3 regions of the Halomonas sp. WWR20 genome follow, and region 3 is predicted to be linked to each of the others. Evidence: predicted binding sites of a transcription regulator. Region 3 holds the regulator's gene; each other region holds the start of a gene.
The links. Region 3 encodes sigma-54, which starts transcription at its own class of promoters, with help from an activator protein. Its sites were predicted from a motif close to TGGCACNNNNNTTGCTNT; they were not measured.
Positions count from the first base shown of each region.

Region 1: the regulator sigma-54 is predicted to act here: its motif matches at 4,576-4,593, upstream of ACW4DH_RS16065 (nitrate reductase).
Region 2: the regulator sigma-54 is predicted to act here: its motif matches at 7,519-7,536, upstream of ACW4DH_RS03275 (HAD-IIB family hydrolase).

Region 1 is NZ_JBTRHR010000009.1:90,356-100,728, forward strand. It holds gene nirD (nitrite reductase small subunit NirD) at 1-301, opposite strand, end outside; gene nirB (nitrite reductase large subunit NirB) at 298-2,853, opposite strand; gene ACW4DH_RS16060 (NAD(P)/FAD-dependent oxidoreductase) at 2,850-4,136, opposite strand; gene ACW4DH_RS16065 (nitrate reductase) at 4,795-7,500, shown strand; gene cobA (uroporphyrinogen-III C-methyltransferase) at 7,556-8,365, shown strand; gene ACW4DH_RS16075 (methyl-accepting chemotaxis protein) at 8,611-10,275, opposite strand.
Region 2 is NZ_JBTRHR010000001.1:704,578-714,950, forward strand. It holds gene ribBA (bifunctional 3,4-dihydroxy-2-butanone-4-phosphate synthase/GTP cyclohydrolase II) at 1-565, opposite strand, end outside; gene ribD (bifunctional diaminohydroxyphosphoribosylaminopyrimidine deaminase/5-amino-6-(5-phosphoribosylamino)uracil reductase RibD) at 750-1,880, opposite strand; gene nrdR (transcriptional regulator NrdR) at 1,931-2,419, opposite strand; gene ACW4DH_RS03255 (GlsB/YeaQ/YmgE family stress response membrane protein) at 2,598-2,846, shown strand; gene ACW4DH_RS03260 (sugar phosphorylase) at 2,985-4,769, shown strand; gene crcB (fluoride efflux transporter CrcB) at 4,872-5,249, shown strand; gene ACW4DH_RS03270 (glycosyltransferase family protein) at 5,350-6,570, opposite strand; gene ACW4DH_RS03275 (HAD-IIB family hydrolase) at 6,574-7,446, opposite strand; gene ACW4DH_RS03280 (2-dehydro-3-deoxygalactonokinase) at 7,744-8,652, opposite strand; gene ACW4DH_RS03285 (2-dehydro-3-deoxy-6-phosphogalactonate aldolase) at 8,649-9,335, opposite strand; gene dgoD (galactonate dehydratase) at 9,361-10,373, opposite strand, start outside.
Region 3 is NZ_JBTRHR010000001.1:407,035-417,407, forward strand. It holds gene mlaE (lipid asymmetry maintenance ABC transporter permease subunit MlaE) at 1-614, opposite strand, end outside; gene ACW4DH_RS01910 (ABC transporter ATP-binding protein) at 611-1,426, opposite strand; gene ACW4DH_RS01915 (calcium/sodium antiporter) at 1,557-2,510, shown strand; gene ACW4DH_RS01920 (KpsF/GutQ family sugar-phosphate isomerase) at 2,542-3,522, shown strand; gene ACW4DH_RS01925 (KdsC family phosphatase) at 3,536-4,084, shown strand; gene lptC (LPS export ABC transporter periplasmic protein LptC) at 4,093-4,674, shown strand; gene lptA (lipopolysaccharide transport periplasmic protein LptA) at 4,671-5,186, shown strand; gene lptB (LPS export ABC transporter ATP-binding protein) at 5,252-5,977, shown strand; gene ACW4DH_RS01945 (RNA polymerase factor sigma-54) at 6,139-7,569, shown strand; gene hpf (ribosome hibernation-promoting factor, HPF/YfiA family) at 7,653-7,961, shown strand; gene ptsN (PTS IIA-like nitrogen regulatory protein PtsN) at 7,971-8,444, shown strand; gene rapZ (RNase adapter RapZ) at 8,454-9,335, shown strand; gene ACW4DH_RS01965 (HPr family phosphocarrier protein) at 9,337-9,606, shown strand; gene mgtE (magnesium transporter) at 9,781-10,373, shown strand, end outside.

The sequences.
Region 1 (10,373 bases), on a different contig from region 3:
GGCGGTAGTGCTGCTTATAGAGCGGCGAGGCCACCATCGCTTCGCCACCCTTGTCACCGACGATGCCACGGCCAATGACATTGGCATTGGCGATGGGATCGTGATTATCAACGGCGAATAATTGCGCATCATCCCGGTTGGGGCCGGCGGGAAGGTAGAACAGCGCGATCTGAGCGTCCTGCCACCAGGCGACGACGCCGGAGTCTTCCACCAGATCACGAGTCTGGCATAGCGGATGCCACTGCAGATCGTCCTGCCGGGTGGCCTGCGTTTTCACTTCGGCTTGGGCAACAATGCTCATGAATGGGTCTCCATAGCCAGATGGTCGGCGTTGATTTCACGTACCGGGATCTCGCCGGGACGCGCCGGGCGGGGCTGTTGGCGTTCATCGACGACTCGAATGTCCGGGTCGGGGCGCTGGTCGTTGACGAAGGTGCGAAAGCGCTTGAGCTTCTCGGGATCCTTCAACGCGTTGGCCCATTCGCATTCGTACTGGTCGACGACGTGCTGCATCTGCGCCTCGAGTTCGGCACCCAGGCCGAGACTGTCGTCGATGATCACCTCCTGGAGGTAGTCGAGTCCGCCCTCGAGGCTCTCGCGCCATACCGAGGTGCGCTGAAGCTTGTCGGCGGTGCGGATGTAGAACATCAGGAAGCGGTCGATGTACCGGATCAGCGTCTCGTCGTCGAGGTCGGTGGCGAACAGCTCGGCATGGCGCGGGCGCATGCCGCCGTTGCCACAGACGTAGAGATTCCAGCCCTTGTCGGTGGCGATCACGCCGACGTCCTTGCTCTGCGCCTCGGCGCATTCGCGGGTGCAGCCGGAAACGGCGAACTTGAGCTTGTGCGGCGAACGCAGGCCCTTGTAGCGATCCTCGATGTGCAGTGCCATGGCCACGCTGTCCTGCACGCCGTAGCGGCACCAGGTGCTGCCGACGCAGGATTTCACGGTGCGTGTCGACTTGCCGTAGGCGTGGCCGGTCTCGAAGCCGGCCTCGATCAGCTCGGCCCAGATGTCGGGCAGGTCATGGAGCTGGGCGCCGAACAGGTCGATGCGCTGGCCGCCGGTGATCTTGGTGTAGAGGTTGTACTTCTTGGCCACGGCGCCGATCGCGATCAGCTTGTCCGGGGTGATCTCGCCGCCCGGAATGCGCGGCACCACGGAGTAGGTGCCGTTCTTCTGCATGTTGGCCATGAAGGTGTCGTTGGTGTCCTGCAGCGGCACGTTCGAGGCGTCGGTGATCGGCTTGTTCCAGCACGAGGCGAGGATCGAGCCCACCGCCGGCTTGCAGATCTCGCAGCCGATGCCGCCGTTGCCGTGCTTCTCCATCAGCGCGTTGTAGCTCTGGATGTTCTCTACGCGCACCAGGGAGTAAAGTTCCTGGCGGGTATGGCTGAAGTGCTCGCAGAGCGACTTGTCGACCTCCACGCCGCGGGCTTCGAGTTCATGTTCGAAGACGCTCTTGAGCAGCGCCGCGCAACCGCCGCAGCCGGTGCTGGCTTTTGTCTCGGCCTTGATCGCGCCGAGGTCGGTGGCGCCGGCATCGATGGCGCTGCAGATCATGCCCTTGGTGACATTGTGGCACGAGCAGATCGAGGCCGTGTCGGGCAGTGCGTCGGCACCCAGCGTCGGCACGCCTTCGCTGCTGGGGAGAATCAGCGAGGCGGGGTCCTTGGGCAGTTCCAGTCCGTTGCTGTAGTACTGCATCAGGGTGTCGTAGACACTGTTGTCACCCACCAGCATGGCGCCGAGCAGCTTCTTGCCGTCGCTGGAGACCACCAGCTTGCGGTACTCCTGCTTGATCTGATCCAGATAGCGGAACATGCGCGCGCCGGGGTTGCGGTCGCCATGGGCGTCGCCGATGGCCCCGACATCCACACCCAGCAGCTTCAGCTTGGTGCTCATGTCGGCCCCCTTGAAGGTGAGCTCGCCCTCGGTCAGCGTGTCGACGGCGGCCTTGGCCATCTGATAGCCGGGACCTACCAGGCCGAAGATGCTATTGCTCCATAGCGCCACTTCGCCGATGGCCAGAATGCTCGGATCGCTGGTCCGGCAGTTGTCGTCGACCACTACGCCGCCACGTTCGCCGATCTCGAGCCCACAGTCCCGAGCCAGGTTGTCGCGGGGACGGATGCCTGCGGAGAACACGATCAGGTCGGTTTCCAGCACCTTCTCGTCCTGGAAGACCATACGGTGATAGCTGGCCTGGCCGTCCTCGATGTGCTGAGTGGCCCGGCCGGTCAACACCTGAACGCCCAGGTTCTCGATCTTCTCGCGCAGCAGTTCGCCGCCTTCGGTGTCGACCTGCATGGGCATCAGACGCGGGGCGAACTCCACCACGGCGGTATCCAGATTCAGGCCGCGCAGGGCGTTGGCGGCCTCCAGCCCCAACAGGCCGCCACCGACGACCACGCCGGTATTGGCCGTTTCGGCCGCTGCGCGAATCGCATCGAGATCGTCCAGGGTGCGGTAGACGAAACAGTTGGGGCGATCGTTGCCCGGAATCGGTGGCACGAACGGATAGGAACCGGTGGCCAGTACCAGAGCGTCGTAGGGGTAGCGGCCCTGTTCGGTCACGACCTGGTGGCTGTCACGGTCGACACGTGTCACTTCTTCGCCCAGGCGCAAGGTGATACCGCTGCCTTGATAGAGCCCCGGCTCACACATTGCCAATGCCTGGGCATCGCGACCGGTGAAGTATTCGGAAAGGTGCACGCGGTCATAGGCCGGGTGGTGCTCATCGCCGAAGACCAGAATATCGAAACGCTCGGTGGCGTTACGTTCGATCAGCTGTTCGACCAGATGATGGCCGACCATACCGTTGCCGATGATGATGAGACGTTGCTTGTTCATGCAGCTTCCTCCTGAGGCAATGTATTCGGATTGCCAAGTAGGGGCTTGGCGTCGCTGGCGCCGAACAGCAGGGCCTGACGGCAGGCGTCGAGGTCACGTCCGGCAAGGGATTGGGAGAAATACCAGGGGCCGGCGGCGGTATCGCCATACAGCACGGCGCCTTCGAGTCGATTGTTGCGCAGCAGCAGACGGCGATAGTCGCCGTGCTGCGGGTCGTGATAGGTCAGCACCTCGTGCTCGGGAGAGGGCTCGATGGGACCGAAGGCGTAGAGCGACAGGCCGCTGATCTTGAGCTTGGTGGCGGTGGGCGCTTCGCGGTAGCCTTCGCACGTCTCGCCGCAGAGCCTGGCGGCGAGCACGTCCACCTGGCGCCAGATCGGTTCCACCAGGCCATAGGTGCTGCCGTCGTATTCGCAGCACTCGCCCAGCGCGGAAATGGTCGGGTCGGAGGTGGTCAGCCAGGCATCGACGACGATGGCGCGATCGGTGGCCAGCCCGGCGATGCGGCCCAGCTCGGCATTGGGGATGATGCCGGCCGCCACGACGACGCAGTCGGCGTCCAGACACCGGCCGTCCTCCAGGCGCACCCCGGTGACAAGGCCCTGACCCTGGCCCTCGAAGCCGGCGAGGCGCGCGCCGGTCAGCACCTGCAGCCCCCGGGCTTCGAGCTCCGCCTGCAGCAGGCCCGCGGCGGTGGGGTCGAGCTGACGATTCATCAGGTGCGCGGAACGCTGCACTACGCTGACCGCCATGCCACGCTTGCGCAGGCCTTCGGCGGCTTCCAGCCCCAGCAGACCGCCACCGATCACCACGGCCCTGCGGCCGGACAGAACGGTGGCATCGGCCAGGTTGGCGGCGTCCTGCAGGTCGCGGAAGCCATGAATGCCGGCCAGCCGGGTGCCGGGGACATCCGGCATGGCCGGGCGCGAGCCGGTGGCGATCACCGTATGGTCATACGCGACACGGCGTCCGGTGTCGGTGATGGCACAACGTGCGTCACGCTCGAGCGTGGTGACCCGCTCGCCGAGAATCAGCTCGACGCCCTGCGCGGCATACCAGTCGGCGTCACGCAGGTCGAGTGCCTCTCGGGTCACTTCGCCCGCCAGCAGCGGCGAAAGCAGGATGCGGTTATAGGCCATACTCGGCTCGTCGCCGACCACCGTGATCCGTCCCGGGCGGTCGTCACGGGCAAGCAAGGTCTCGACCAGGCGATGCCCGGCCATGCCGTTGCCGATGATCAGCAGGTGATCCTGGGCCGAGAGTGGTGCGGCGGGCTGGGTCATCGTGCGCTACCTCCCCAATGGATTCTTGAAACGAAAAATGGCGCCTGACAGCGGAAGCGTCCTTGCGGACCTTCGGCCATCAGGCGCCATTGCCTGTGTTCAGTACTGCAGCTATCTATTGGTGGCTGGCAATGCCAGCGGGACACTTGGCGCTTGCGCCAGGATCGTCATTGATCGGTCCTGTCCTCTATTAAGCTAAAAGCGTGCCAGAATTTATTTGTCTTTTATTTTCATATGGATGAGATAGAGGTTTTTGAGAAGGTCGGAAGAGAGAAGCGGCCCGGAACGGGCTCAGCCCCCGGAGCATGTCACTTGGCTGTGCAGCCAAGACGCTTTTTGCGTTCGGATGGTGCAATTTCCATTCACAAGGCGCTTTCAGGCACTTCAACTGAAACATACAAGCCATTAACTCCCCTTGTTTTAGACTTTTTGTACAAGTTGGCATTGCCCTTGCTTGTTAGATAGGCATTAACTCGCTAACGCCGTCTCAGAGAGGCAATGAGATGGCTGCGCCAACGGCGGCGCCCAGGCGAGTACCCAATTCAGCAACGCGTTCGACAGGCAAAGAGGCCTGACCCTGCAATCGCCGGGGTCAGGCCTCCTTGCGTTTCGGCAAGCCATCAGCATCAAGCTGGACAAGCCAGCCAAGGGGGTCAGAATGCAAGGCGCTACCACCTGCCCATATTGCGGAGTCGGCTGCGGTGTCATCGCCACTTATGAAGATGGCGTGATCACCGCAGTGGAGGGCGACGCCCGGCATCCGGCCAACCATGGTCGCCTGTGCGTCAAGGGTTCCGCCCTCCATGAGACGCTCGGCGAGCATGGACGGCTGGTGCATCCGCGCGTCGACGGCCAAGAGGTCAGCTGGGAGCGCGCGCTCGACAGCGTCGCCGAGCGCCTTGCCGCCACACGCGAAACGCATGGCAATGGCGCCGTGGCCGCTTATCTTTCGGGACAACTGCTGACCGAGGATTACTACGCTGCCAACAAGCTGTTCAAAGGCTTTCTGGGCACGCCGCATCTGGATACCAACTCACGGCTGTGCATGGCCTCGGCGGTCGCCGGCTACAAGCGCGCCTTCGGGGCCGACGCCGTGCCCTGCAACTACGAGGACCTCGAAGTCGCCGAGCTGGTGGTGCTGGTGGGATCGAATCTGGCCTGGAATCATCCGGTGCTCTATCAACGCCTGCGCGCTGCCAAGAAGCTCAACCCGCTGATGCGCGTGGTGGTGATCGACCCACGTGTCACCGACACCTGCGAGATCGCCGATCTCTATCTGGGGCTGCGTCCGGGCAGCGACGCGCGCCTGTTCACCGGATTGCTGGCGTGGATGGCCGATAAGGGCAAGCTGGATCGGGTCTATCTCGACGCCCACACCGAGGGGCTGAAGGACACCCTGGCCGCGGCCCGCGAGGACGACAACCGTCTGGAGTCGATAGCCGCCGACTGCGATGTGGACCCCGAGCGTCTGGAGACCTTCTATTACTGGTTTGCCACCCAACTGCACGTGGTCACGCTCTACTCCCAGGGCGTCAACCAGTCGACCAGTGGCACCGACAAGTCCAATGCCATCATCAATTGCCACCTGGCGGGCGGCAAGATCGGCATTCCCGGCGGCGGGCCGTTCTCCATCACCGGCCAGCCCAACGCCATGGGCGGGCGCGAAGTGGGCGGACTGGCCAACCAGCTCGCCGCACACATGGATTATCATACGCCCGGCGCTCGGGATCTCGTCACGCGCTTCTGGGGCGCGCCCCATCTGCCCGAGGGGCCGGGGCACAAGGCGATCGAGCTGTTCGAGGCCATCGAGCGCGGCGAGATTCAGGCGCTGTGGATCATGGCCACCAACCCGGCGGTCAGTCTGCCCGATGCCAACCGGGTGCGCCGGGCTCTGGCCAAGTGTCCGTTGGTGATCGTCTCCGACTGCGTGACCGACAACGACACCCTGGCGTATGCCGACATCATCCTGCCGGCCTCGTCGTGGTCCGAGAAGGACGGCACGGTGACCAATTCCGAGCGGCGCATCTCTCGCCAGCGCGGCTTGCTGCCACCGCCCGGTGAGGCGCGCCACGACTGGTGGATCATCAGCCAGGTCGCGAGGCGCCTGGGCTATGGCGACGCCTTCGATTACCGGCACCCCGGCGAGATCTTCGACGAGCACGCGCGGCTGTCGGGCTTCGAGAACCCTGTCGATAAAAGCGCCGCCGGTGCGCGTCTGTTCGACATCTCCGGACTCACCGGGCTCGACCGCGCTGCCTACGATGCCCTGACGCCGATCCAGTGGCCGGTCAACGCCGCCGCGCCCCGGGGTACCGCGCGGCTGTTCGAGGATGGCCACTTCATGACGCCCACTGGCCGTGCGCGGCTGTTGCCGGTACGGTCGCGCGAGCCGAAGCAGACATTGAGCGAGGCACGGCCGCTGCGCCTGAATACCGGGCGTATTCGCGACCAGTGGCACACCATGACCCGCACCGCCCGGGCGGCGCGGTTGATGAATCACCGTACCGAACCGTTCATCGACATCCATCCTCAGGACGCCGAGCGCTATGGCCTGCGTGACGCAGCCTTGGCCCGGCTGCGCGGCGAAAACGGCGAGTTCCGCGCCCGCGTGCGGATCTCCACCGCTCAGCGGCTCGGTGAGGTCTTCGTGCCCATGCATTGGAACGATCAATTCAGCGGCCATGCCCGCATGGGCAGCCTGTTGGCGGCGAACCTCGACCCCGTCTCCGGCCAGCCCGAATCCAAGCATGGCGCGGTGGCCATCGCACCGCTGCAGACGCAGTGGGAGGCCAGCCTGCTGGTGAGCCATGACATTGAAGCGGCCGGGCACTGGCGCGACGACACCGCCTACTGGACCCGCATTCCCTTCGCCCATGGCGAGCGCTGGCAGATGGCCGGTGAGCGCACCCGCGACTGGCTGGCCTGGTGCCGCGACACTCTACCCGGCGAGCTCGGTCCCTGGTGCCAGGACGCCGCTACTGGCCGGCTACGTGCCGCCGGCTTGATCGACGGCAAATTGGCGTGGTGGCTGATGGTCGGACCACCCAGCGACCTGCCGGGGCTCAACTGGCTCAACGAACGTTTCGGCCAGACATCGCTGAGCGACAGCGAACGCCGTCGCCTGCTGGCGGGCTGCGCCGCCGGTGAGGCCGATACCGGCCCGGTGGTGTGCAGTTGCCATCAGGTGGGACGCCAATCCATCGTCGCGGCGATTCGCGCCGGCGATACCAGCGTCGAAGCGTTGGGCGCCCGCCTGGCCTGCGGCACGCAATGCGGCTCGTGCATTCCCGAACTGAAATCACTGATCGAAGAGGAAACCGCCCATGATCGCACTATTGAAGCAGTGGAAACCGAAACTGCCTGATCTGCTGGGCTATCTGTCACGACTGGCCGGCGGCTCGAGAGCCTTTTCCTCGGTCATGGCCGGGCTGAAGGCAACCTCCCGGGATGTCTCCCTGCCGACCCGGGGCGAGTGCCGGCCGGGCAAGGTCTATCTGGTCGGTGCCGGGCCGGGCAACGCCGATCTACTGACGCTGCGTGCGGCTCGTCTGCTGATGCAGGCCGACGCCATCGTCTACGACCGCCTGGTGGGCGACGACATCCTGGCGCTGATTCCCGCCGGACGCGAGCGTTACTACGTGGGCAAGGCTGCCGGACATCACAGCGTGGCGCAGGCCGAGATCGGCGCGATGCTGGTCAGGCTGGCCGGTGAAGGCAAGTCCGTGGTACGCCTGAAGGGCGGCGACCCCGGCGTGTTCGGGCGCATGGGCGAGGAGCTCGATGCGCTGTTCGCCGCCGGCACTGCCTTCGATATCGTGCCCGGCATTACCGCCGCCTCGGGTGCGGCGGCGGCGATGGGCATGGCTCTGACCGATCGCGCCCACGTCCAGCAGCTGCGTTTCATCACCGCCCAGCAGTGCCGCGAAGGGGGCGCGCCGGATTGGCAGGCGTTGGCCCGCACCGACGAGACGCTGGTATTCTACATGGGCCTGTCCAAGGTCGAGGCGATCTGCGCCGGCTTGCGCGGGGCAGGGCTGCCCGACGGCTGGCCGATGATACTGATCGCCAACGCCAGCCTACCGTCGCAAGAAACGCTGATCGGTACGCTCGCCGACATGCCCGAACGACTCGCCGAGCATCCGCTGCCCTCGCCGTGCCTGATCATGGTCGGCAGTGTGGTGAAGATGGCCGAAGCGGCGCAGAAAAAGAGGGTAGCGCAGGTGGTGTGAACCGTTCTGCTTCGCTTGACTATCGATTGACGCTCGAGACGGGTAGGGCAGGCTCCAGTGGAGGCATTTACCCTAGCACAAGTACCCCTAGCACAAGACAGAAATGGCACTCCCCCCGATGCCGCCCCCCACCGTCACTGAAGCGTTCCAAAACAAGTCGCCCCGCATACGCGGGGCGACATCAAGATTACGCTGTTCGGCCTAGCCCGGCCCTTGCGCGGGCTGTTCAAGCCTATCTGTCCGGCTCAGAACTCAGCCCATTCTTCCCCTTGTACCACTGCTTTCTTGGCTACTGGCAAAGCCGGCTTCTGGACTTTGGGCTGGGGTAATGTCTGCGTCGGAGAGGAATGTGTCGCCCTGGTGGACTCCGCGATCCGGAATGTGGCGATCAGGTTGGCGAGTTGCTGTGCCTGTTCTTCCAGCGATGCAGCCGCAGCGCTGGTTTGCTCGACCAATGAGGCGTTCTGCTGGGTCACGGAGTCCATCTGGGTGATGGCCACATTGATCTGCTCAATGCCGCTGTTCTGTTCACGAGTCGCAGAGGAAATCTCCGACATCAGTTTGGAGACCTGCCGGATGGAAGTTACCGTCGCGCTGATGGTCTCTCCGCTGCGCTCGGCCTGCTGGGCTCCGGTCTCGATCTGGGTCGTCGTGGTCTCGATCAAGGTGCGTATCTGCTTGGCTGATTCAGCGCTCCGGCTAGCCAGGGAGCGGACTTCGCTGGCCACCACGGCAAAACCACGGCCCTGCTCGCCGGCACGTGCAGCCTCAACCGAGGCATTCAGTGCGAGGATGTTGGTCTGGAAAGCGATCGAGTCGATAACCGAGATGATGTCGTTGACCTTGCGAGCGTTTGCGGAAATCTCACGCATCAGGTCCGCGGTCTGCTGCACTTCCTGCCCGCCATTCTCGGCTGCTTGCGAAGCGTGCTTTGCAAGACGATCGGCTTCGAGAGAAGAGTCCGTGCTGTGGCGTACCGTCGAAGTCATCTGTTCCATGCTGGATGCCGTTTCCTGCAACGCAGCAGCTTGCTCTTCGGTACGCGATGACAGGTCCTGACTGCCGGAAGCAATCTCGCTGGCCCCTGTGAAAACGCTATCGCTGCTGCTACGCAATGACCTCACCAGAGCGATCAACTGTTCCTGCATCCCTTTCAGACCGGCATACAACTGGCCGATTTCGTTGGTGCCACGGCTTTCGACCCTCCCGGTCAGGTCACCCTTGGCAATTCTTTCAAAATGGGCAATGGCTTCGTTCAGAGGTCGGATCACGACTCGAATCAGCCCGAATCGCAGCACGATAGCGGCGCCCAGCGACAGCAGCAGTAGCACGATCCCCGACATTTCGACTAACTGGCTGGAGCGATGAGTTTCGGCGATCAGTTCCTGACCGCGCGCCTCTGCATAGTGAATGAAATCATCAACGGTCTTGTCGAGCACGACGGAGCGCTCGGTAATATCGCCCAGCACCATACGGATTTCGAAACGGTCGGGATTTACGAGAAGCGGTTCCATCGTTTCAATGACCAGGGACTGATACGCGGCCTTGATAGCATCCACATAGGGATCGCGATGGCTATCTTCTCCCACGGGGATAGCCTCGAACGAGGCAAAGCGCTCTTTTGCATCCGCCAATGCTTGCTTTGCATCACCCGGCAGCCTTTGGAATTCCGGATCCTCCATGTTCACCATACTCGCAGCGTACTTCTCCAACATGAGTTGGGCACGCAGGATATTGACCTGGGTACGGTTGAGCGTATTGCTCTGCTTGACATTGATTTCAGCCAGCTCGCTGAGCGAATCGCCACTGATGTCGTTCGAGTAGAACCCCAGGCCACTGATAGCGGCACTCAGGGCAACCAGCAGCACGAGCGCTGCCGTCAGGCTGCTTTTGATGGACCAGTTCTTCATTTTCTTCACTTGTCGTCGCTACGGGCCGGGTAGCCGGGAGGGGAAACGGCCCGTAACACCTATCGGCAAGCATGACAAAAATTGTAGAGAAAACGCTG
Region 2 (10,373 bases), 300 kb from region 3:
GCTCCGGGCGGCGCGCCATGCTGCCGTCCTCGTTCATGACTTCGCAGATCACGCCACTCGGGTCGAGCCCGGCCATTGCGGCCAGATCGCAAGCCGCCTCGGTATGCCCGGCACGACGCAGTACACCGCCTGGCTCGGCCATTAGCGGAAAGATATGCCCGGGCTGGACGATGTCCGAGGCTTTGGCGTCGCGCGCGACCGCAGCACGCACGGTCCGCGCGCGGTCCGCGGCGGAAATGCCGGTGGAAACGCCACTGGCGGCTTCGATGGAGAGCGTGAACTTGGTGCCGAAGCCCGAACCGTTGTCGCGCACCATCAACGGTAGATTGAGCCGCTCGCAGCGCTCGCGGGTCATGGGCAGGCAGATCAGGCCGCGAGCATGCCGGGCCATGAAATTGATGTGCGCGGCCTCGACCTTTTCGGCGGCCATGATGATATCGCCTTCGTTCTCGCGATCTTCATCATCCATGAGGATGACCATCTTGCCCTGTCGGATGTCCTCGACCAGGTCCTCGATGCGGGCCAGTCCCCTCTGGGGAGCCTCATGCTGTGTGGGAAGCGCCATGAATTCTCCGAATGTCTCTTGCCAGAGGGGGAAGTACCGTGGGGCACACGCGCCCACCTCTATTGTCACGGGAAATGTCGCAAAACAGCGACATCTGCGTCACTGTTTAGCCACACCCCGCCCAAGTCGGCGCTCAGAGTACCCTTCTGTCACGATACGCGCCAGTATCAGCCGCGTCGAATCCTTAGCCGACCCGCTCGGGGCGCGCAATGATACGCCAGTCGCGTCCGAAGGCGCGGATATCCTCGATCGCCAGCGGACGCTGCTGGGCCATACGCTCCAGCCCCGGCAAGGCAAACAACGGCCGGGCGTCTCCCCCCAGCAGCGTGGGCGCGACGAACAGATGCATTTCATCGATACGCTCGGCATCCAACATTGCCCCGGCCAGCGTGGCACCGGTCTCGAGCAGTATCTCGTTGCACGCCTCCTGTGCCGCCAGGTAACGCAGCAGGGCATCGAGACCGACCCTGCCATCCTCACCGGGCGGCAACTCGACGATCTCCGCGCCGGCCCGCTCCAGCGCCTCCCGACGGGGCGCATCCCGGGTGCAGGTGGCGATCAGTGTACGCCCGGGTTCACGCAGACAGGCTGCCGCCAGCGGCAGCCGCAGCCGCGTATCGACGATCACGCGCAGCGGTTGGCGACAGGTCACGTCAGCGCCATTTTCCTCTCCCAGTGCCTCGGCACGCACCGTGAGGCGTGAATTATCGAAGATGATCGACTCCACACCGGTCATCACCACGCTGGAGCGCGCCCGTAGTCGCTGGACCTCGGCGCGAGCCGAAGGACCGGTGATCCATTGCGACTCGCCGCTGGCCATGGCCGTACGCGCATCCAGACTCATGGCCATCTTCAGGCGCACGAATGGACGTCCCAGCTGCATGCGCCGAATGAAGCCGGGATTCAGCTCGCGCGCATCATGCTCCAGCAGACCCACCTCCACACCGATACCCGCCTCGCGCAGCAGCGCCAGGCCTCGCCCCGCCACCTCAGGGTTAGGGTCCTGCATGGCGACGACTACCTTTCTGACGCCCGCCTCGATCAATGCGTTGGCACACGGCCCGGTACGTCCTTGATGCGAACACGGCTCCAGCGTGACGTAGGCGGTCGCCCCCCTAGCTCGATCACCGGCGGCACGCAGGGCATGAACCTCCGCGTGCGGCTCGCCCGCACGCATGTGCCAGCCCTCCCCCACCACTTGACGGTTCTTGACCAGTACACAGCCGACACGAGGGTTGGGATGCGTGGTGTACAACCCCCGACGCGCCAGTTCCAGCGCGCGTGCCATGTAAACTTCGGGTGTGGGCTTGGTCATGATGATTCCTTGCACAAGGCTTGCAGAATACGCTCAGGACAGCGACGCGTTCAGTGGGCTTCGCCCTCTTCGCCGGGCGAGAATCCTGGCTCCTGCGCCAGACGGTCGATCTCGGCACGGAATTCGTCAAGGTCCTGAAAGCGTCGATAGACGGAGGCAAAACGGATATAAGCGACCTGGTCCAGACGCTTGAGCGCCAGCATCACCTCTTCGCCGATATGTCGGGCATTGATTTCCCGCTCGCCCCGTGCCCGCAGTCGCTGGCGGATACGCTCGACCGCCGCCTCGATGGATTCGGCACTGACCGGGCGTTTTTCCAGAGCCCGCAGCATGCCGGCGCGCAGTTTCTGCTCATCGAACGTTTCTCGCGAGCCATCGGCCTTGATGACCCGTGGCATAAGCAGCTCGGCGGTTTCATACGTGGTGAACCGCTCGCCACACACGGCGCACTGGCGGCGGCGGCGAACCTGGTCGCCTTCGGCGACCAGACGCGAATCCGTCACTTTGGTGTCGTGCGTACCGCAAAAGGGACAATGCATCGATTGAATTCCGGCGTGTTCAGGAGGAGCAAGTGAACTTTCACCGGGTCACGCCCGGCTGATGAATGTCTGCAGTGTAACGTTTCCCTCCCTGACGCGGAAACGTACTTGCGCGAAGCGCCAAGGCGAACCAAGCTTAAACAGTAAATTATTCATTTCCCAAGCCAAGGAGGACGACATGGGAATTCTCGCATGGATCGTGTTCGGTCTGATTGCCGGTGTCATTGCCAAGCTCATAATGCCGGGAAAGGATCCGGGTGGCTTCATAGTCACCATCATCATCGGCATTCTGGGGGCCGTGGTTGGCGGCTGGATCGGCACTGCGCTAGGCCTGGGCAGCGTGGACGGCTTCAATTTCGGCAGCTTCGTGGTCGCGGTTCTCGGTGCCATCATCTTGCTGGCCCTGTACCGCGTCGTGCGCCGCTGAAAATACGCCAACCGCAACGCTGAACGTTCCTGCACGCCGGCTCTTTCGAGCCGGCGTGTCACGTTATGGCATATCCTCTGCAAGACTTTCATGCGCCACGTACCGCCGCGCGCTTCCACTTGATCAGGAGATCCCGCCATGACAGCCAGCCCTTCGCCCGCACCGGCAATCGGACTCAGCGAGTCCGAGTTCCTCGAGTGTGCCGAAGCCCGCCTGAAGGAAATCTACGGCCCGCGCGCCGCAGAAGTGCTGCGCCGTGTCACGACCTTGCTGTTGCACCAACGCGGTGCCATTGAGGCCGCCCCGCGCCCCTTGTGGAGCGAGCGCGACCAGATCCTGATCACCTATGGCAATACGCTGATCGATGGCGAACGCGTACCTCTGGAGGTGCTTGACGAGTTTCTTCTCAAGTGGCTACCCGACGCCTTCAGCGGCGTTCATATACTGCCTTTTTTCCCTTGGAGCAGCGACGATGGCTTCTCCGTCATCCATTATCGGGAAGTCGATCCCGCCCTGGGCGACTGGGAGCATATTCGCCGCCTGGCCAGCCACTGCGACCTCATGGTCGATCTGGTCATCAATCACGCTTCCCGCGAGTCGCTGTGGTTCGTCGATTACCTGACCGGCACTCAACCGGGCCGTAATTATTTCATCGAGATGGATCCCGAAACGGACCTGTCGCAGGTAGTGCGGCCACGCAATTCGCCACTGTTGGTCCCCATCTCGACCCGCCGTGGGACACGCCACTTATGGGCGACCTTCTCAGAGGATCAGATCGATCTGAACTTCGCCAATCCGGATGTGCTGCTCGAATTCATCGGCATTCTGTTGTTCTACGTCCAGCAGGGTGCCCGCATCATCCGCCTCGACGCCATTGCCTACTTATGGAAGGAAGTCGGCACGCCCTGCATCCACCTGCCGCAGACGCATGCCGTGGTGCGATTGTTGCGCGCCGTTCTCGACTTCGTGGCCCCGGGCACCCTGCTGATCACCGAAACCAACGTCCCGCATCGCGAAAACCTCAGCTACTTCGGTCTCGACAGGCTTGGCGGCGAAGGCCACAAACCTGACGAAGCGCACATGGTCTACCAGTTCACCCTGCCGCCCTTGCTGGTGCATACCTTGACCAGTGGCGATGCCACGGCATTGGGTGACTGGGCCCGCTCGCTGCCGGTGCTGCCTGCAGGCTGCACCTATTTCAACTTCACCGCCAGCCATGATGGGATTGGCGTGCGGGCGTTGGAGGGGCTGCTGCCGGCCCACGACATCGAAGTGCTACTGGAGCTGATGCATCGCTTCGGCGGCTATGTGAGCATGAAAGCCAATCCCGACGGCATCGATACACCTTACGAACTCAACATTACCTATTTCGATGCCCTCAAGGGTACCCGGCGCGGTGCCGACCCCTGGCAGGTGGAACGTTTTTTATGCAGCCAACACCTGATGCTGGCCCTACAGGGCGTTCCTGGAGTGTATATCCATTCGCTCACCGCGACTCTCTCCGATCACGAAGGCGTAGAGCGTACCGGCAAGCTACGCTCGATCAACCGGCGCCGCTGGCAGCTCGACGAGCTCGACGAGCTGCTCGACAGCCGTAATACCCCGACTCGTGAGGTATTCCTGGCCTTCAGGCGGCGCCTCAAGCTGCGTGCGCAGGAGCCCTGTTTCCATCCTGAAGCCCCACAGCGCGTACTCGAGACTTCTCCGGCGCTTTTCGCCATCGAGCGCGGCCCCCTCGCCGATGGCCGCCGCCTGCTGGCGATCTACAACATCAGCAACAAGCGTCAACCGCTGCCGCTGACGGAACTCGACGAGGGTCCCTGGTTCGACCTGCTGGAAAATGCGCCTTGGACGCCGGAGGGGCCGCGTGAGTTGCGTCCCTATCGCAGCCTGTGGCTGGTACAATCCCCTCAAGTCGAATGAACCCGCCTGCGCGGGCGTGACGGTCACGCAGACAAGACGCCTTGCATGGGCTGAGCCTTAAGGGTATTGGCTATCCAAGAGTATTGGCTACAAGGGGAAAGTATGTGGCTCTCGATTATCGCCATCAGCTTGGGCGCCGCCATCGGCGCTAACCTGCGCTGGTGGCTGAGTGTGCAGTTCAACGGCAGTTTTACCCACATCCCGCCGGGCACACTGATCGCCAACCTGGCAGGCGCTTGGCTGATCGGCTTGATGATCAGCCTGTTCACACACTCTACCCTCAGTGTTGAATGGCGCCTGTTTGTCATTACCGGCCTGCTCGGCGCGCTGACCACCTTTTCGACCTTCTCGGTGGAGATGGTCACCGCCCTGCAATCCGGCAAATGGGCCATGGCGCTGCTCGGCACGCTGATTCATGTACTTGGATCGTTCGCCATGACCTATGCCGGCATCGCCACCTATACCTATTTTCGAACCTGATTCACCGCAAGCGAAGCTTGCTTGACGCAAATACACGTTCGAAAGGGGCTTCACCACTGCGGCGGACATCGAGCGCAGTCGCTTTGCTTATGCCAGGCTTTTAGACCTTGCCCAGATTATCCAGCTCCACCGCTTCATGCATACGCTCCGGCATGTCGGGAACGGCGGCCTTGACACGGTTCCAACTCGGGATGAAGGGTTTGTCGCGGGGCGAATCCAGAAACGATGTGCCGGCTTCCATGATGTTGTTGGCGAACAGCTCCACGGCCTGCTCCTCGGCATGGCGGTCGAGCTTGAGCCCATTCATGATGGCATCGTTGTCGTAGGATTCGATGAGATCCAGGGCGACACGGTAGTAAGTGGCTTTGATGGTACGGAAGCACTCGGCATTGATCTGTACGCCCAGCGTTGCCATCTTGCGGTAGATCGCCTTGGCGATGTCCAGGCTCATGCGGTTGAGTCCGCCCGATGGGTCGTCTTCCGACACCGGCTGATGCTTGTGATCGTAGTTATCGGCGATGTCCACCTGACACAACCGTTTGGTGGAATAGTTGCGATGTACCTCGGAGAGCACACCGATTTCCAGTCCCCAGTCACTGGGAATGCGGATACCATCGAGCACATCGGCACGCATCGAGAACTCTCCCGACAGCGGGTAGCGGAAGCTGTCGAGATAGTCCAGATATGGCAGCGGGCCAAAGATCTTCTTCAGCGCGCGCAGCATGGGCGTGACCATCAGCCGTGCCACCCGACCATTGAGCTTGCCGTCCGCGATACGCGAATAGTAGCCCTTGCAGAATTCGTAGTTGAATTGCGGATGTGCGACCGGATAGATCAGCCGTGCCAGCAGTCCCCGGTCGTAGGTGACGATATCGCAGTCATGCAGCGCTACTGCCTCGGCACGCCCGGAGGCTAGCACGTAGCCGCTACAGTACCAGACGTTGCGGCCCTTGCCGGGCTCGTGAGGTGAAATTCCCATGTCCTCGAGCTCGGCATCCAGTGCCTTGAGGCGCGGACCATCGTTCCATAGAATTCGGTGATGTTGAGGCAAGCGCGAGAAAAACTCGCGCGCATGCAGGAACTGTTCGCGATCGGCGCGATCCAGCCCGATGACGATCTCGGAGAGATAAGGCACACGGGCCAATTCATCGACGATATGCGCCAGCGCCGGCCCTTCGAGCTCGGAAAACAATGAGGGCAGAATCAGCCCCATGGGACGCCGCCTGGCGAAGCGGACCAGGTCGGCTTCAAGCGCCTCCACCGGGCGTCGGGTCAGGTTGTGAAAGTCGGTAATGATACCGTTCTGATAAAAGTCGCTCATGGCTCAGGTTCCCTTTGAGGTTATCGCGGCTGCGAACTCCTTTTCCCACCAGTAGGACACACCCTCGGCCCAGCCACTCGGCCCATGCTCGCGGGTACGGTACACGCTAACCGAATCGTTTAGCGGCATCGGATGGTCATGACAGCCATGGATCAGCACCGCGCGGTCCACCGTCGCCAGCAGTGGCAGGTCGTTGGGCCCGTCGCCGAGCCCCAGGGTCATGGGTACGTACCCGCGTAGCGCCGTGAAGCGCTCCAGCAGCCAGCGCACCGCCTGGCCTTTGTCGACGGCGCCCATGACATGCCAGAAACGGCCGCCCTGAATTATCCGCAGGTCGTCGGCTTCCAGGATCCGACGGAACCGCTCCAGGCTCTCCAGACTATCTTCCCATATCAGTGGCTCGCTGCCTTCGCGCTGGCAAGCCTGCTGCGCGCCCTCGCGTGACAATCCCGTCAGCGAAATGATCTCATCGAGCGACATCTCCCCCATTCCGCGAAAACGTACATCCAATCGTTCACGCAGAACGTGTAGGCGCTGGCGAATGAAATCCACGTCCAGTGCCGGCGTCTTGATCACCAGGCCTTCCGGCGCGGCGGGGTCACGATCCAACCGCGCATGCTGCCAGGCGGGAGGCAGGCCGATGACGGCACCGTTTTCGGCGATAAACGGACACTCGGTCAGCCCCAGCTCCTCGCGCAGAGCCAGCAACTCCGCACTGGTCTTGCTGGTCGTGGGAATGACCGGAATGCGCGCCGCCGCCAAACGCGACAACCAGGCGGCCGCAGGCTGCCAATCGTAGGTTTGATGATCCAGCAGAGAACCGTCGAGATCGGTGAAGATTAAAAGCGAGGACTTTTGCTGGAACGCTTGGGTCATCGTGTCACCTTATTGGGCTTGCCCCATCGGCATGCATTACGCCCGCACGAAACGGGGACCTGTACAATGAAGGTAGCACGTAGCGTGCCATTCCCACGCATACACACCCTACCGCGACCTGACGCGACAGGCATCGCTGCTTGGCGGTGCATTTATGCCATCGCCGCCGGCAGGAACGCACCTATTGGGTGCACATGGAGGCACATCCGCACGGACGTTCCGCGCGGATGATTTTCTTGGCGGCGTGCGCATGTCGACCGGCCTCTTCAAGTGCTGCGCCAGAACCCGGTCTCAAGCTCAGGAATGGTGGGCGATGGCCCGCAGGCCGGCCAGAGTCGCGGCATCACTGTCGAAATACGTTACCGTAAGTCCTACGGCTTCCAGTGCCAGCGTGTAGGGAACGCGCAGATTCTCGGCGCCGACCAGCAGTACCGAAGTCAGCGTCGGACGCGCTTCGCGCATGGCCCGCACCTCTTCGCCGATCAGTACGCCGGAGAGGAAGCTACCGACCTGTGCGGCGATCAGTCCGCTATAGAGATGCCGGCTGCGTGCCTCGAACAAGGCATGCATGACGCCCCCCGGGCATCCGGCACGCCCCAGGCCCTGACGAAACGCGGCTTCATCGAAGACCGCCTCATCACGTGCCGGCTCGCCGGGCAGCGTATGAAAGCGTACGGCATGATACAGCTCGCCGGTCATTACCGTGGTGAAGGAGGCCAAACGGCCCTCTTCCAAGCGTGCCCACTTGCTGTGCGTTCCCGGCAGGCAGCAGTCCGCCTCGCTGACCCCGGCCAGCGCCAGCGCGCCGAATGCCTGAACTTCCTCGCCACGCATGACATCGACATGCTCTGCCGTCACCACCTTGACGCCCGGCACGATCCAGACGTTGGCCAACCCCGGGGCCGGCACGATATGTGCCGCCAGATCCGCCGCCGCGACCGGCAGTTCGAGCTGAGGCGCTTCCGACCAGCCTCGGGCCGAGCCGACCATGCCCGCCAGATAGACCGGCACCTCGCCATCGCCGCGCCAGTCTCCGACATGCGCTTCGCAGTAATGGGGAAACTCCGCTGTCGCCAAGGCCCGCAGCCCTGCTTCAGAGCGACGGCTATCCACGCATTGGCCGGTATCGAGATCGACCAGGAAGGCGCGGAAGTTGCTGGTTCCCCAATCCACGGCGATCAGCTGCCGTGGGGCTTTCGAAGTCATTGATCGCCCTCATGCTCGAAGAGCGTCGACATGGTGGCCATCTCCTGCAATCGTCGCCATTCGGCGACCAGTTCCCGAGCAATGCCGCCCACTTCGGCGGACGCATGGCCCGGCATGTAGAGGTTGCTGCCGAAACCGAAGCCGCCGATCCCGACATTATGCCACTCGCCCATGTTGTCCTTGTTCACTCCGCCCACCGCAAGTACCGGCAAGTCGGTCGGCAGCACCGCACGCAGGTCCTTGAAATAACCGCATCCCAGCCGGGCAGCCGGGAACAGCTTGAGCCCTCGCGCTCCGGCCTTGGCCGCCGCGAAAGCCTCGCTCGGCGTCATGCAGCCGACCAGCGGCGCCAAGCCATGCTCGACACCGGCACGGATCACTTCCGGGTCGGTATTGGGCGTGACCATCAACGGCGCCTCGAGTGCCGCGAGACGCTCGACATCCTCAATGCTGAGCACCGTCCCGGCCCCGAATACCACATTGTCGGGACAGCGCTTGGCGATCTTCTCCAGACTCTGCCAGGCAAACGGAGAATTCAGCGGCACCTCGATCAGGCGAAATTCCGCCTCGACCAGTGCGTCGAAGACCTCCTCGATCTCCTGCGGGTGAATGCCCCGCAGGATCGCGACCAGAGGTAAGTCCTGCATAGCCGCATCCAGTGCGGCCTGGCGTGTTTCGTTCATGTCGCCTCCTGTTCGTAAAGACGGACTACCATTCGGCGATGGAGCCATCTTCATGTGTCCATACGGGGTTTCTCCAGCGATGCCCGACCTTGGCGCGCTCCTCGACGAACGCTTCGTCGATTTCCACCCCCAGTCCCGGTCCCTGCGGAATCTCGCAGAAGCCATCCTTGATCGTCAGCGCAGACTTGTCGACCAGATAATCGAGCACATCGTTATCCCGATTGTAGTGGATGCCCATGCTCTGCTCTTGGATGAATGCGTTATGGTTCACCGCATCCACGTGCAGCGATGCCGCCAGCGTCAGCGGTCCCAGCGGGCAATGCGGCGCCAGGGCCACGTCGTGACACGACGCCAGCGAGGCGATCTTCATGCCCTCGCTGATACCGCCGCAGTGCGACAGGTCGGGCTGTACAATATCGACCATGCCCTCGGCGAGCAGATCGCGGAACTGATAACGCGTGTGCAGACGCTCGCCGGTGGCGATGGGATAGCCTAGTCCGGTGGCGATGTGCTTGAGGCTCGGCAGGTGCTCGGGGAGTACCGGCTCCTCGACGAACATCGGATGATAAGCCTCGAGTTCGCGCAGCAGTGCCTTGGCCATCGGCCGGTGCACTCGGCCATGGAAGTCGATGGCAATGCCAACATCGGCGCCCACCGCCGCGCGAGCCTCGGCGACCCGTGCCACGGCTTCGTCGATCTTGGCATGCGAGTCGACGATCTGCATCTCCGGCGAGCCGTTCATCTTGAACGCCGTGAAGCCCTGCTCGACGAGCGCCCTGGCACCCTGGCCGACATCCTGCGGTCGGTCGCCGCCGGTCCAGGCGTACATGCGCATCTTGTCGCGCACCTTGCCGCCCAGCAACTGATAGACCGGCACTCCCAGATCGCGCCCCTTGAGGTCCCATAACGCCTGGTCGATACCCGCAATGGCACTCATCAGGATCGGTCCGCCGCGATAAAAGCCGGCGCGATACAGCGTGTTCCAAAGATGCTCGATGCGATGCGGATCCTGACCGATGAGATAGTCCGACAATTCAT
Region 3 (10,373 bases):
AGGCTCTTTGCCATACCGTTCATTACATCATCGAAGAAATCGACGCTGTCCTGCATGTTGCTCCAGTAGGAGCCTTCGAAGACGCCCAGCCATTGCACGCCCACCAGATAGCCGCCCCAGATACCGACAACGCTGAACCCCACGGTCAGCAGGGGCAATGACACGAAACCCGCCCATAGGCGTGGCGCCACGATACGCCGCAACGGGTCGACACCGATCATTTCCATGCTGCTCAACTGCTCGGTGGCTTTCATCAAGCCGATTTCGGCGGTTAGCGCCGAACCCGCTCGCCCGGCAAACAACAGCGCCGCAACGACCGGCCCCAGTTCACGCAGCAGCGACAGGGCAACCATTTGCCCCAGTGCGTCTTCGGCCCCGAACCCCTCCAGAATCGTGAACCCCTGCAGGGCCAGAACCATGCCGATGAACAGCCCCGAGACCAGAACGATTGCCAGCGACATGACGCCGACGAAGTGCATCTGGCGCAGCCAGAGATGCCACCCCTCGCGCGAGGGAATCGAGAGGGCAGCCTGGGCCAGAAACATTCCTGCCCGCCCCAGGGCATACAAGAACTCCAGGGTACCGCGCCCCAGCGAGGCGACACGCCGCATCATGGCCGTCTACTCCCTGTCGACAGGATATCGGAATAGAAATCGGGCGCCGGATAGTGGAACGGCACCGGCCCGTCAGGCTCGCCATGCACAAACTGCTTGACGCGTGCATCTGCATTCACATTGAGCGTTTCGGGCGTGCCATGGGCCATGACCTGCCCATCGGCGATTATGTAGACGTAATCGGCAATCGTCAGGGTCTCCTTGATATCATGAGACACTACGATGGCGGTCAGCCCCAGCGCCTGATTGACACGTTTGATCAGCTGCACCAGCACCCCCATGGAAATCGGGTCCTGTCCCACGAAGGGCTCATCGTAGAGAATCAACTCCGGGTCAAGCGCCACTGCGCGCGCCAGCGCCACCCTGCGAGCCATGCCGCCGGACAGCTCGGACGGCATCAGATCGCGCGCCCCGCGTAATCCCACCGCCTGCAGCTTCATCAGTACGATGTCACGAATCATGGCTTCCGACAGGTCGGTATGCACCCTGATCGGAAAGGCCACGTTCTCGAACACGCTGAGATCCGAGAAGAGCGCCCCGCTTTGAAACAGCATGCCCATGCGCCGGCGTAAGCGAAATAGCGCTCGCCGCGACAGCCGGTGGACATCATGCCCATCGATACGCACACTTCCCGCATCGGGCACCAGCTGACCGCCGATAAGCTTGAGCAACGTGGTCTTGCCCGTCCCGCTGGGCCCCATGATGGCGGTAATCTTGCCCAATGGTATGCGCAGATCGACGCCGCGGAAGATCTCGTTCTCGCCGCGGGCATAGTGCAATCCCTCGATCTCGACCAGTACCGGGTCGTCCATACGGCTCCTGCTCTCAATCAAAAATTATCGAACATCGTATCCTAACCCCATCTTGCTCGCCAGCATTTACCTTGCATCCCCATCGCTCGATGCGTTTAATGAACGCCCATTCGCCTATTGATGGACTTGCATGCTGCTTTCACTGGTTGCGATCATCGTCGGCCTGCTGGGCCTGATCTGGAGTGCGGATCGCTTCGTGGAAGGCGCCGCAGCTACTGCGCATCGTGCCGGCATGAGTAAATTGCTGGTGGGATTGACGGTGGTGTCCATCGGCACGTCCGCTCCGGAAATTCTGGTGTCGCTGATGGCTGCGCTGTCCGATAAGCCCAACCTGGCGACCGGCAACGCTCTGGGCTCCAACATTGCCAACCTCGGGCTGGTGCTTGGCGCCACCGCGCTGGTGGCGCCGATTCCCGTTCACGTCTCACTCGTACGGCGAGAGCTGCCCCTGCTGATGGTGGCAACCCTACTGGCGGGCATCGTCCTCCTGAATGGGAGACTGGGCATTGTCGATGGCATCGCATTACTGGCGATGCTGGGTATCAGCCTATGGTGGCTGATCCGCACCGACAGCGCTGCCGGGACTGAGGAGCATGTGCCGGACATGGGGCCGGGACGCGCCCTGACATGGCTGATCGTCGGCCTGGTGCTGCTGTCGCTCAGCTCGCGCCTGCTGGTCTGGGGCGCCTCCAACGTCGCCTCGGCCTTTGGCGTCAGCGATCTGGTGATCGGGCTTACCGTGGTCGCCATCGGCACCAGCCTTCCGGAACTCGCCGCCAGCGTGGCCAGCGCCCTCAAGCGACAGCACGACATTGCGATCGGCAACATCATAGGTTCCAACCTGTTCAATATGCTTATCGTGCTTCCCGTGCCAGCCCTGCTGGCTCCGGGGCCCACCGATTCCCAGGCGCTTACGCGCGACTATCCGATGATGCTCGGACTGACGCTGCTGCTTGCCGTCGTCCTGATCATGCGCCGGCATGCCTCGCTGGGCAGGCCCACCGGTAGCATATTGCTGCTGGCTTACCTGGGCTACACGACCCTTCTTGTGCTAGGCGCCATCCCGCAAGACCAGGGCACTTGAGCCAGCCATCGCAAGAGGCAACAATCACCCCATGAGCATAATGACCGATTACGACTTTCGCGCCAGCGCACGGCGCACGCTGACGCTCGAACAGCAGGCCATCGCCGCGCTGATTGCCAAGCTGTCCGAGGATTTCGATCGCGCCTGCCACCTGGCGCTAGCCTGCCAGGGGCGGGTCGTGGTTACCGGCATGGGAAAGTCCGGCCATGTCGCGCGCAAGATCGCCGCCACGCTGGCCAGCACCGGCACCCCGGCCTTTTTCGTTCACCCCGGGGAGGCCAGCCATGGCGACCTGGGCATGATCACGCCCAAGGATGTGGTACTGGCGCTGTCCAATTCCGGCGAGACCGGCGAAGTGACGGCGCTGTTACCGCTGCTCAAACGCATGGGCGCGCCACTGATCAGCATGACCGGCCGCCCCGGATCGACACTGGCTCGGCATGCCGATGCCCACCTCGATGCCGGCGTCGAGCGTGAAGCCTGTCCGCTGGATCTGGCGCCGACGTCATCGACAACCGCCGCGCTGGCACTCGGCGATGCTCTCGCAGTGGCCCTGCTCGAGGCCCGCGGCTTTACCGCCGAGGACTTCGCCCTTTCCCACCCCGGCGGCTCGCTGGGACGTCGCCTGCTGCTCAAAGTGGAAGATCTCATGCATACCGGCGAGCGCCTGCCGAGCGTGGCATTGGGCAGTCCACTACGTGACGCCCTGCTGGAAATCACCCGCAAGGGGTTGGGGTTCACCTGCGTGGTGGATGATCAGGGCCATCTGGCCGGCGTCTATACCGATGGCGACTTGCGGCGTACGCTGGATCAGCATGCCGACTTGCGCACCCTGAGGGTGGACGAGGTCATGACGCGTGGCGGCAGAACCATCCGCCCCGAACTACTGGCCGCCGAAGCGGTGCGTATAATGGAAGATCACCGAATCACTGCCCTGGCGGTCGTCGATGATCAGGAGCGCCCCGTCGGCGCCCTGCATATGCACGACCTGCTGACCCACGGCGTCATCTAAGGAGAAGGAATTCATGGCTCAGGACACCCGCTTACTCGACAAAGCCCGCCAGATCCGCCTACTGGTACTGGATGTGGACGGCGTCATGACGGATGGCACCCTGTATTTCCAAGCCGACGGGCAGGAGCTCAAGGCATTCAACATCCTCGATGGCCAAGGCCTCAAGCTGCTGCGCCAGAGCGGTATGCATGTCGCTCTGATTACCGGCCGCGAATCCTCCATGGTGAGCCGTCGCGCCGATGAACTGGGTATCGAGCATGTCGTGCAGAGTCGTTCCGACAAGCTTGCCGCCCTGACGGAGCTACGCCACACGCTGGGCCTGGAAATGCCCCAGATCGCCTATTGCGGTGACGACCTTCCCGACCTCGCCGCCATCTGCCGTGTCGGCCTGGGTATCAGTGTGCCCAATGCGCCGCAGTACGTTCGCCAGAACGCCGCCTGGGTCACCGAACGGCATGGCGGCCATGGCGCGGTCCGCGAGATTTGCGACCTGCTGCTCGAAGCGCAGGGTCATTGGGCCTCGGTGCTCGATACCTACCTCCACGGCCAGCTTCGAGGCTGATCGTGAAGATGCGGTTCTCCCCCCGCCTGCGTTCCCGCGTGTGGCTGGCCTTGATACTGGTCGCGCTCGGCGCCGTGCTCGCCGTGTTCGAACAGCGCGACGCCATGCGCCCAGGGCCGGTCCCCAGCGACGAAGCCGGTGAGCCCGACTACTTTCTCGAAGGGGTCACGCTGACGCGCTTCGATAACCAGGGCCAGCCTTATCAGCGCCTCGAGACTCCCCGGCTCGTGCATACCCCCATCGACGACGTGATCCGCACCGTCAGTCCCCAAGCGCGCCTGCTCGACGCCCAGTCACGTGTCTGGGTCGCCAGCGGCGAACATGGACGACTCGGCCCTGATGGCCGACATCTCACCCTCGAAGGCCAGGCTCGCCTGCAGCAACCCGAAGAGGGCTGGCGGCTCGACACGCAGACCCTGCACTACGACAGCGTCGAGGCGCATGCCTGGAGCGATAGCGAAGCCACGCTACATCAGCACGACCAGCGCGTGAGCGGCGAACGCTTCGATGCCTGGATCAATGAAGAGCGCATGCGCCTGACAGGCAACGTGCGCGGTCATCATCCACCGCTTGCCGAGGATCCCTCATGATTCGAACTTTCATCGCCGTCTTGACGTTTGCCCTGCTGGGCTTCATCTCGGCCCCCGCTTTTGCTCTCGAGGGAGATGCCAGCGCGCCCATCGAGATCGCCGCGGACCGCCTGGAACTCAACGACATTCAAGGTACGGCCGTCTACAGCGGTAATGTCGATATGCAACAGGGCAGCATGAAGCTGCGCGCCGAACGCGTCGAGATCCAGCGCAACGATAGCGGCGAAGTCACCCAGGTCACCGCCACCGATAGCGCCGATCGCGCTTATCTCGAACAGCAGCCGGCGCCTCAGGAGCCTGTCGTCAAGGGCTGGGGCAAGACCATTATCTATCATGCCGGCGAGCGTCGGGTGGAACTCGTCAACCAGGCCGAACTCCACCAGGGCGGCGACACCTTCAACGGCGCCTACGTGGAATACTTTCTCGACCAGCGTCAGGTTGAGGCCCGCTCTGATGCCCAGGGAACCGACCGTCAACGCGTACGCATGACGCTTACGCCTCAGCAGCAATAGTCCGACGCTGCCTGTCGCCCCCTATCGGCATGGCAGCCTCACGAGCCTCTGACAAGGAACCTCTCATGAAGACCCTGAGCGCCGCCAATCTGGCCAAGAGCTACAAGGGCCGCCGGGTGGTCCACGACATCAGCCTGACCATCCGCCAAGGCAGTATTGTCGGCTTGCTGGGTCCCAACGGCGCCGGCAAGACCACCTCCTTCTATATGATTGTCGGCCTGGTCCGCGCCGATGCCGGCGACGTGCGTATCGATGACCAGGACCTCTCGCGAGCCGCCATGCATAAGCGCGCCCGGGCCGGTATCGGCTACCTGCCCCAGGAAGCCTCGATTTTCCGCAAGCTGTCGGTGGCGGACAATATCATGGCCATCCTCGAGACCCGCTCCGATCTCGGCAAAAGCGACCGCAAGGCACGCCTCGAAGAGCTGCTCGAGGAGTTTCATATCGGTCATATTCGCAACAACCTAGGCATGAGCCTGTCAGGAGGCGAGCGGCGACGGGTGGAGATTGCCCGGGCGCTTGCCACCGAGCCGGCATTCATCCTGCTCGATGAACCCTTTGCCGGCGTCGACCCCATTTCGGTGGGCGAGATCAAGAGCATCATTCGCCAGTTGAGGGATCGCGATATCGGCGTGTTGATTACCGATCATAACGTTCGCGAAACGCTGGATATTTGCGATAACGCCTACATCGTAGGCGATGGGCGCATTATTGCCGAAGGCCGCACCGAGGCGATCCTTGCCAATCAGCGCGTACGCGATGTCTACCTGGGTCACGAATTCCGGCTCTAATGCGCTCTCCAAGCGTCGCCAGCTTGACGCCTATACGCTAGCGGTCAACGACATGCAACAACTCCGACGATCATGGCATGATTGTTGCTTACCCACTTGCAAGTCATGCTCCGCGCAGATAACGTAGGTTATTCATTAGCGGCAAGTGACCCTTCATCACCATGGCCATGAAACCTACGCTGCAGCTTCGTGTCGGCACTCAGCTGACCATGACCCCTCAGCTCCAGCAGGCGATTCAGCTCCTTCAGCTTTCGACATTGGACCTGCGCCAGGAAATTCAGCAGGCCCTGGAATCCAACCCCATGCTGGAGCTCGACGAGGCGTTTGGCGAACAGGAAACCCTCGAAACTCCGGAAGACGACTGGGCAAGCGACATTCCCGAGGAGCTTGCCCTGGACAGCGAATGGTCGGACACCTATCAGGACGTAGCTCCTGCAAGCGGATCTTCGGGCAGCAGCGAGGACGGGCCGGACTTCGAACGTAACGCCACCAGCATGAGCCTGCGGGATCACCTGAACTGGCAACTGGCGATGACCGACTTTTCGGACCGGGATCGACTGATTGCCGAGAGCCTGATCGATGCCGTGGGCAACGATGGCTATCTCAACGCGCCCTTGGACGAGTTGACGGAAGGCTTGCGGGATCAAGGGCTCAGCGGCCTCAGACTCAGCGATGTCGAGCATGTGCTGATGCACATACAACAGTTCGACCCTACCGGCATCTGCGCCCGGGATCTTCGTGAATGCCTGTTGCTGCAGCTTGGCAACCTGCCCGAGAACACGCCATTGCTGCCCCAGGCCAAGCGCCTGGTGCGACAGTTCCTCGACGTGCTGGCCAGCAATGACCGCAAGCAGCTCAAGCGACGGCTACGCCTGGAGGATGACGAACTCGACGCGGTCATCGCCATGATCCGCACGCTGGACCCGCGTCCGGGACAGGGCTTTGACGATAGTGGCAGCGCCTATGTCATCCCCGACCTGGTGGCCCGTCATAGCCGGGAGGGCTGGCGCATCGAGCTCAACCCCGAAGCGCTGCCCAGGGTGCGCATCCAGCCCGATTATGCCGCCCTGATCAAACGCGCCGACAAAAGCGACGACAATACTTTCATGAAGCAGCATCTCCAGGAAGCCCGCTGGCTGCTCAAGAGCCTGTCCAGTCGCAACGACACCCTGCTCAAGGTGGGACGCGAGATCATGACCCGCCAGTTCGACTTCCTGACCCTCGGCGAAGAGGCCATGAAACCGCTGGTGCTCGCCGATATCGCCCAGACGGTGGACATGCACGAATCGACGATTTCCCGGGTGACCACGCAGAAATTCATCCATACCCCACGCGGCGTCTTCGAGCTCAAATATTTCTTTTCCAGTCATGTGGGCGGCGTGGGAGGAGAAGGCGACGCCCATTCCAGCACCGCGATTCGCGCGCGTCTGAAAAAGCTGATCGGGGACGAGCCGCCACGCAAGCCCCTCTCCGATAGCAAACTCGTCGACTTGCTGGCGGAGGATGGCATCCAGGTTGCACGTCGTACAATCGCCAAGTACCGCGAAGCGATGGGCATCCCCCCTTCCAGCGAACGCAAGCGTCTCGCCTGACGTGGCTCAACCCGAGCGCAGGGGTATGCAGCAGCATAAAAAGGATTACAATCAAATCGCACCCGTTGGAAAAGGAGCGTGCCATGCAAGTCAATATCACCGGCCATCATGTTGAAGTGAGTGACGCCCTGCGTAACTATATGAACGAAAAGCTCGCCCGAATGGAACGTCACTATGACAACATCACTCTCGCTCATGTGATGCTTTCCGTTGAAAAGGAACGCCAGCAAGCCGCTTGCACGCTCCATGTAGCCGGTGCAGATCTGCATGCCGACGCGCAGGACAATGACATGTACGCCGCCATCGACGCCCTGGCCGACAAGCTCGATCGCCAATTGGTCAAACACAAGGAAAAAGCTCAGGCCCGTGCCCAAGGCACCGACGCCCGCTAGCTCCCTACCATGACATTGGAAAACATCCTGCCCCCCGAGCGCACGCTGTTCGATGTGACCGGGGGAAGCAAAAAAAGGGTGCTGGAATTCTTCAGCACCTTTATCGCTCAGAACACGCCCAGCCTCGACAGTCAGGAAGTCTTCAGCCGCCTGATCGGCCGAGAGCGTCTGGGCAGTACCGGCATCGGTAACGGTGTCGCCATCCCCCATGCGCGCAACCCGCACTGCAAAAACCCGATTGCCGGTTTTCTGCGCCTGCAGCAGCCTATCGATTTCGACGCCATCGACGGCGAACCCGTGGATCTTCTCTTCGTTCTGCTGGTACCCGAGCAGGCCGATGATACGCATCTGTCGCTATTGGCCCAGGTTGCCGGAATCATGAACGATGCCTCGACCCGGACGAGGCTGCGCAAGGCACAGAGCCAGCGCGAACTGTATGACATCCTGATCCATGCGATCCGGCAACCCGAACCCGGCAGTTAAGGATCGCGCATGCAGCTAGTCATCATCAGCGGCCGTTCCGGTTCAGGAAAATCCGTAGCGCTGCAGGCACTTGAAGATCTCGGCTATTACGCGATCGACAACCTGCCTGCAAACCTTCTGGTCTCCTTGATCAATGAGCTGCAAACGGCTCCCGCCACGCGCAACAATATTGCCGTGAGCATCGATGCACGTAATCTTCCCGAGTCGCTGGAACGCTTTCCCGCACTCCTCGAGGGGGTTCGTGAACGCGGCATCGACAGCCAGGTCGTCTACCTGACCGCCGATTCCAAGATTCTGCTGGAGCGTTATTCGGCGACCCGCCGCCGCCATCCGTTGACCCGCGGCAGCGAAATGAGCCTGGCGGAAGCCATCGAGCACGAACAGCACTACCTGACGCCGATCCGCCTCATGGCGGATCTGGTCATCGACACTTCCAGTCTCTCGGTGCACGACCTGCGCGGGCGTATTGCCGAGCAGGTCGCACGTCACACCGGACGCAACCTGACACTGACGTTCGAGTCGTTCGGCTACAAGAAAGGCGTGCCGCTCGATGCGGACATGGTGTTTGACGTGCGCTGCCTGCCCAACCCCTACTGGGACCCGCGGCTACGGGCCTTCAATGGGCGTGATGTCGAAATCATCCGGTTTCTGGAGGGCTATCCCGATGTCCTCGCCATGGGTGATGATATCCGCGACTGGCTGGAACGCTGGATGCCGGCCTACCTGGCCAGCAACCGCAGCTATTTGACCGTGGCGGTGGGCTGCACCGGCGGTCAGCATCGCTCCGTCTACCTGGTCGAACGCTTAGCCACGCACTTCGCCCAGCAAATGTCCGGCGTCCGGCTACGCCACCGTGAACTGGGCGTTCAGAGCGCACTGCAGGCCCCCTAACATGCCCCGACGTGAAATGACCCTGATCAATCGACGCGGCCTGCACGCCCGCGCAGCCACCAAACTGGTTCAGTGCTGTCAGCCCTACCAGGCAAAGGTCAACGTCGCCCACGGTTCGCGTATCGCCGACGCCGCCAATATCATGTCACTGCTGATGTTGGCCGCCCCCTACGGCAGCGTATTGGAAGTCAGCGCCGAAGGTGAAGATGCCGACGCCGTGCTGGAAGCGCTGACGACCCTGTTCGAGTCCCGCTTCGAGGAAGACGCCTGAGCCTGAGCCTAGACGCTACACTCCACCTCACTCGTCTTGGCGGCCGCAAGCGTATTTTACGAACAATGTTTCTTTTCGCTCATCTCGCGTCTCGACGATGGTAGAATCGACCTCACCTACGTGCCGTTATAAACGTGCGCGCCCCGCGAGAATCGACAGAAGGTACCGCTGCCGATGAGCACCGATCCCGAGAAGCTACAGCCCCGCCTGGCCAGGCTCAATGAAGCGCTGGAGAGTGGCGCCTTGGACCAGGCGCGCCGCATGCTCAATCGTGGCCTGGCTCCTGTGGATGTCGCCCACCTTCTCGAATCGACGCCGCCTCGCGAGCGCAACCTGCTCTGGGAATTGATTGATCCCGAGTTGCAGGGCGAAGTGCTGCAGTATCTCAACGAAGACATCCAGACCGAATTCCTCAATCGCATGGACGCGGAACAATTGCTTTCCGCTACCGAGGGGCTGGATATCGACGATCTCGCCGACATCCTGCAGCGTCTGCCCAACACCGTCATCCTCGAAGTGCTCCAGTCGATGGAGACCCAGGAACGCCAGCGTATCGAAACGGTGCTCTCCTATCCCGAGGACACGGCCGGCGGGCTGATGAACACGGACACCATCACGATCCGTCCCGACATTACGCTGGATGTGGTGCTGCGTTATATCCGCCGTCACGAACGATTGCCCGACTCCACCGATACGCTGCTGGTCGTGACCCGCCGGGATGAACTGATCGGCGCTCTGCCGATCAATCGCCTGCTGGTGTCGGATCC